Regions from separate parts of the Lysinibacillus sp. FW12 genome, predicted to be linked through region 1. Evidence: predicted binding sites of a transcription regulator. Region 1 holds the regulator's gene; the other holds the start of a gene.

What was found. Region 1 encodes CtsR, which represses protease genes until heat stress. Its sites were predicted from a motif close to ATGGTCAATAAAGGTCAAACA; they were not measured.
Region 2: SJW71_RS20625 (ATP-dependent Clp protease ATP-binding subunit) is a predicted target of CtsR. The motif match lies at 1,848-1,868, and genes of this name have one in related genera.

What each region holds. Positions count from the first base shown of each region.
Region 1 is NZ_CP139094.1:253,130-256,561, reverse strand. Features, by position in the region: gene SJW71_RS01300 (protein arginine kinase) at 1-915, opposite strand, end outside; gene SJW71_RS01295 (UvrB/UvrC motif-containing protein) at 912-1,454, opposite strand; gene SJW71_RS01290 (CtsR family transcriptional regulator) at 1,468-1,938, opposite strand; gene SJW71_RS01285 (DUF4870 domain-containing protein) at 2,206-2,511, opposite strand; gene SJW71_RS01280 (class I SAM-dependent methyltransferase) at 2,632-3,318, shown strand; gene corA (magnesium/cobalt transporter CorA) at 3,356-3,432, shown strand, end outside.
Region 2 is NZ_CP139094.1:3,989,068-3,992,499, forward strand. Features, by position in the region: gene SJW71_RS20625 (ATP-dependent Clp protease ATP-binding subunit) at 1-1,784, opposite strand, end outside; gene SJW71_RS20630 (Crp/Fnr family transcriptional regulator) at 2,055-2,741, shown strand; gene SJW71_RS20635 (metal-sulfur cluster assembly factor) at 2,802-3,110, opposite strand; gene SJW71_RS20640 (prolyl oligopeptidase family serine peptidase) at 3,164-3,432, opposite strand, start outside.

The DNA.
Region 1 (3,432 bases):
TGCAATCAACTCTAAATCCACACCTAGACGAACATTAGATAGACAGGTAGCTGCTTCCTCACTTGTTAAAATTCTCGCATGAGTTAGAGTACCTAAAGCTCGATATACTCTATCTTCTAGAGCAAGCTCCGCTTTTTCCATCAATTTACTTCTTGCATGTCGTTCTTTCTGAATAATCTTTTCAGCGACACTTTGGATATCTGCTAAAATGTCCTCTTCTGTCTTACCAAGAGTAATTTGGTTAGACACTTGATAAACATTGCCTAAATTTTCGCTGCCTTCTCCGTATATACCTCTTACAGTCATGCCTAAGCGTGTCATAGCATTAATAATTTGATTCATTTGTCCCGTTAAGGTTAGGGCAGGTAAATGCATCATGACGGATGCTCGGAGACCCGTACCAATATTCGTCGGACAACTTGTTAAATAGCCAAATGTATCTCGGAAGGCGTAAGGTAATACCTTCTCTAGAATACGATCAATTTTATTTGCTTGTTCATAAGCACTTTGAAGTTGAAAACTTGCTGTCATACATTGAATGCGCAAATGATCTTCTTCATTCACCATAATGCTAACGGATTCATCTTCAGAAAGTAGGATAGAGCCCACTTGTTCTTTTTTAGCTAATTGCGGACTAATTAAGTGCTTTTCGACAAGAATTTGACGCTGCAAAGGTGTTAAATCCTTTATAGCAAAATAAGCATAATCATTTTGAAGCGTTGGGCTATCACTTACTGCATGTGTAACTGCCTGCTCCACTTGCAATGCTTCATTCTCTGAGAATGCCAGCGGAAAACGATAACCATCTAAATTTCGAGCAAGGCGAATACGTGTACTAATGACAATATCTGAATAATCATCCTCGATATGCATCCAAGATGGCGTCGCACGCTCTAAAAATGATTCAATCATCATGTCACATCACCACCTTCAAATTGCAGCTGCTTCTCTAACTCTTTGACTTCATCTCGAAGCTTAGCCGCCTCTTCAAATTGTTCTTCATCAACAGCCGATTTCATACGCTTACGAATATCCTCAATTTGCTTTTTAATTACATACACATTACTGCGAGCGCCAGGCATTTTTCCGATGTGTTGGGGTCCTGCCTGGATGCGATTAAAGAGCTTTGGTAAATGCTCACTAAATGTGTCATAACAGCTTGGGCATCCAAATTTCCCTTCTTTTAAAAATTGTTTATACGAAAATCCACATTGTGGGCATGTTTGCTGTTGTGGTTGTACTTGTTGTTTTTCTCCAACCTTTTGCCACGTTGGTGAGCCAAACCAGTTTGATAATAACTGTTGTATAGAAACTGGCTCTTGTTTAAATTCTGCATGAAATGGATGGAACTGTGAGGCGCAGACGTCACAATAATGGTGCTCCACCTTTTGCCCATTTTGAACTTGTGTTACTGTAACTGTTGCATTACGTTGTTTACAATGTTCGCATATCATTCCCATCACCTCACTATTTTTGCTGTTCATATTTGATTGTTGTCAGCATCGCTCGCAATATTTTTGATCGAATGGTATCTCTTAGAGGGAGATGTAAATCGATCGTTGAGCGATCAATTGCTGCTAACATTAATTTCGCTTCTCGTTTTGAAATTACCTGCTCATCGATAAGCCGATATATTAAATCCTCTGCCATCGTTTGTGAGGCTCCACCTTCAATTTGCCTGAGAACATCATCGATTAAATCAATCTGTGAATTCGCGCGGACACGTAAAATTCGAATGTATCCACCACCACCACGTTTGCTCTCAACAAGGTAACCTCGCTCGGCAGTAAATCTTGTATTAATGACATAATTTATTTGTGATGGGACACATTGAAATTTATCAGCAATCTCACTACGTTTAATTTCAATATGCCCTTCTCCACCTAATTCAAGTACTTGCTTTAAGTAACCTTCTATGATGTCTGATATATTACGCATTTTAGGAATACACCTCGCTTGCTTCACTGACTTTGACTATCTTTGACTTTCTTTGAGTATATTATACAAAACGCTTGAAAATAATTGCAATGATTTCGCCCATAGAAAATGAAAAGTACTGAAATTGGCTATTTTATGCTCTTGAAACTAGCTCTTTTTTTATCATATCTGTTCGGTTTTCTATTTCCTCATACACTTAATGTACCCTTATTAGCCATAGAAAAAACGCAAGCATATGCAACTAGCATATACTTGCGTTTATAAAATTTATACCCAACGTCCAACTATTGGATAACGCCAAGGTTCATCAGACAGTGCTTTAACGATACCGATAATCGGTACAACAAATAGCATAATGCCGAAAATAAGTAAAAACGGTAATCCAATAAGGACAAAGCTTAAAACAACAGAAATAGCAATTAAAACTCCCATAACGATTTGGAATAGCAATGCTTGAATGGAAATTGCTTTCACTTCCTCATCAGAACTAATTAAGAAGAAAATAATGGGTACTAACCATGGCGCAAAAAATGCACTAGCGTGTATGATTACTTTAGACCATTTACTCTCCATATATATCAACCCTTTCTTATCCTTTGTTTATGTTTTATGTACTTCTATTTACGGAACTATACCCGTAATAGTTTCACATTGAATTGGATTTTTAAAAATTTTTTTGGAAGGCAGTGATGCATGATGGAATTTAACAATACTTTAGCAAATGAATATGAAAAAGGTATTCGTCGTACTTTACCAAGCTATGATGCAATGCTTCGTTTAATACAAACCTTTTATCATTCTACATTGCCTGAAAAGGCTGAGATATTAATCGTAGGTTCAGGAAGCGGCAACGAGATTTTACAACTTGCAGAAGGCAGACCCTTTTGGTCATTTACTGGCATTGATCCCTCAGAATCCATGCTCAAAATAGCTAAAGAACGTTTAAAATCACTAACCAATAGGATGTCATACCATCAAGGAACAATACTAGATACTCAGTTATCTACTGAAAATTATGATGCAGCCAGCCTAGTACTCGTCCTTCATTTTATTCAGGATTATGAGGATAAGCTATCGACATTGAAAGAAATAGCAAAACATTTAAAACCCGGTGCCCCCTTTGTCATTGTCTCAAAATATGGTGAACCCGGTTCGATCGAAACAGAGCTTCAATTTGATTTATGGCGTTCCTATTGGTTACAACATACAAAGCTTTCGGTATCCGATGTAGCAGAAATGGAAAAATCCATTCGCTCCCTTTCCTTTATGCGAGAAGAAGATATTGTGACATTGTTACAGAAAGCGGGTTTTATAAAACCTAGTAGATTTTTTGCCACTACTTTGTTTGGTGGATGGGTATGCTTTAAAGAGGAGCATTAAATAAATATTTTGTAGTAATAACTTTGAGGTGAAAGCTGTGATAAGCACCATTGGCATTACAAAAAAACAACAACTACTAAAAGATTTCCCTTTGGAAACTATACATCAGCAAGA
Region 2 (3,432 bases), 870 kb from region 1:
GCAGTCATAACTAAGTCCTCAACAGAGGCATCGTCTTCTTTTGCCTCCATTAAATAACTAGACCCAATATTCGATGTTAAAATAACTACTGTATTTGTAAAATTAACCATACGACCTTGACTATCAGTGATACGCCCATCATCTAAAATTTGCAATAAAATATTAGCCACATCTGGGTGGGCTTTTTCAATTTCGTCAAGTAGGACGACAGAATAAGGGTTGCGGCGAACGGCTTCGGTTAATTGTCCCCCTTCCTCATAGCCGACATAGCCTGGAGGGGCACCAACTAGACGAGATACACTATGCTTCTCCATATATTCACTCATATCAATTCGGATAAAATGTTCCTCAGAATCAAATAATTGAGCAGCAAGGGCTTTGGCAAGCTCTGTTTTACCAACACCTGTTGGACCTAAAAATAAAAAGCTTCCAATCGGGCGATGTGGATCTTTAATGCCTGCACGTGCACGCCACACAGCTTCTGTCACTAGTTGAACCGCTGTATCTTGCCCTACTACACGTTCATGCAATGTATCCTTTAAACGTAAAAGTTTTTCACGCTCACCCTCCACTAATTTTGTCACAGGGATGCCAGTCCAACGTGAAACAATTGAAGCAATTTCATCAGCCGTCACTTCTTCTCGCAAAATACGAGACTCTGCGCCATTTTCTAATTGTTTTTCTAATGCCTGAATTTCTTTTTCAAGAGTTGGAATTTTGCCATGACGTAATTCAGCAGCTTTATTTAAATCATATTTACTTTCCGCTTCATCTAAATCTCGACGGTATTTATCTAACGTTTCTCGTTTTTTCTGAATGTCATGCAGCATTTCCTTCTCAGCTTCCCATTGTTTTCGCATTCCTTCAGAGGATTCTTTTAACTTTGTTAATTCCTCAGTCAATTGCTCAAGGCGTTTTTTACTTGCTTCGTCCTTTTCCTTACGTAATGCCTGTTCCTCAATTTCTAGCTGCATGATACGACGGGTCACAGCATCTAATTCCTGTGGCATGGAATCGATTTCCGTACGAATCATTGCACACGCCTCATCAATCAAATCGATCGCCTTATCTGGTAAAAATCGCTCTGTAATATACCGATTAGATAGTTCTGCTGCCGCAACAATGGCTCTGTCATGAATACGTACAGCATGATGTAACTCAAAACGTTCTTTTAAGCCACGTAAAATAGACACTGTATCTTCAATAGAAGGCTCACGCACGAGTACTTGCTGGAATCGACGTTCTAATGCAGGATCTTTTTCAATATACATACGATATTCGTCTAATGTCGTAGCCCCTATACAGTGTAATTCACCACGCGCCAGCATAGGCTTTAACATATTTCCTGCATCCATAGCGCCGTCTGTTTTACCGGCACCAACAATGGTATGAATTTCATCAATAAATAAAATAATTTGCCCTTCCGAATCTTTTACCTCTTTTAAGACACCTTTTAAGCGTTCTTCAAATTGACCACGGTAACTTGCACCCGCGATTAAAGCACTCATATCTAGCTCATATAGGACACATTCTTTCAAGCCCTCTGGCACATCGCCTTTCACTATACGCTGTGCTAAACCCTCGACTATAGCTGTTTTACCAACACCGGGCTCACCAATTAATACAGGATTATTTTTCGTTTTGCGTGTTAAAATACGAATGACATTTCTAATTTCCTCATCACGTCCAATAACGGGATCCATTTTGCCATTTTTTACTTCTTCAATTAAATTTCGTCCAAATTGCTCTAATGGTTTTTTATTATCAGTTTGTTGAAATTGCATAGCTAGCACTCCTTTACCTTAATGTTTCGCATAATTTCTATACCCATTCTTGTTCTTTCGAAAAGTTTGACCTTTTTTGACTAACTTTATTTTACATCACTCGACAATTCTAAGCAAAGAAATAGCTCTAAAATTTATCACTTAAAAATGGAAATTTACGTTATAATAGTAGGTATGTTTCTATGTTTTAGTATCGAAAAATCCACTATCCTTTTGTAATAATCGACATTTATTACAAAAAGAAAGCGATGTGTTGGAGATATGGTTTTATTGGATAATATGTCTGAAAAAATTAAGGATCTTTTTCAAAAGCACGGTGTCTTTATCAAGGTGAATAAAGGGAATAAAATTTTTCTAGAGGGTGAACGGGCAAAAGAAATTTATTACATCAAATCAGGTGTAATTTCGATTAGCCAAGAAACGGAGACTGGCAAGGAGTTAACCATCCGTATTTGTGGTCCTGACAGTATAATTGGAGAGGGATCGCTGTTTTGTAATCTCGTCTATAATTCCATGACTGCAAAAGTTTTAGAACCTTCTACGCTGTATGTTTTAAGTCGCAAATCTTTGGAGCATTTATTAGAAGAACAGCCTACTGTCATGGTGGAATATATGAAGTGGTTACAAACAGAAAACTTGAAGCATCAAAGCCGTTTGCGTGATTTAGTGTTAAATGGTAAAAAAGGTGCTTTATTTTCAACGCTCATTCGACTTTCTAATACGTATGGTAAATCATTAGAAAATGGCTCTATTTATATTGATTTCCAGCTAACAAATACTGAAATAGCGAATTTGTGTGCGACCAGTCGTGAGATGATTAATCGGATGTTAAATGATCTAAAAAAACACGACATTGTCACTTTCGATAAAGGTTTTATTACAATTCATGATTTACAGTTTTTAAAAAATGAAATTGCTTGTGAAAATTGTCCATTACAAATATGCCGTATCGATTAATTTCGTTACATGCAAAATCCCTGCCTATTAAAATAAGCAGGGATTTTCTTCTGTTTCAGATTAACGTACGCCTAGTGCCATTTTTGCATAGCGAGACATTTTATCTTTTGACCAAGGTGGGTTCCATACAATGTTAACATTTGTACTTTTCACTTCTGGAAGCTCCCCTAATGCTGTGTTTACTTGGTCCACAATGACCGGTCCAAGTGGGCAACCCATAGATGTTAACGTCATTGTTACAGTCGCTACCCCTTCATCATCTAAATCTACATCATATACTAAACCTAAGTTGACAATATCAATTCCAAGCTCAGGGTCAATTACGTTTTCTAATGCACCTAACATGCTGTCTTTCATATCCTGATCCATTCGTATTTCTCCTTCCATCATAGTGTTAACCTTATCATAGCAGATGCATCATATTATGCCAAATGCTGTGCAAGCCAGTCAGTTGCTGCTAGCATACCGTCACGTGGTACAGCATGTCCAGCCTTTTTATTTACCATGAACTTTAAATGTTCAGGGTTTGCTTGATAGTATTCCCGTAATGTCTCATAAAATTTATACGTTTCGCGGAAAGGTACCGTTTTATCTAATTCTCCATGCCAAAAGAAGACAGGGCGACCTGCGAACTTTTCTGGTGTTAGACTGACATCGTATTTTGCTAGGTGCTCATTTATTTTTTCTACTT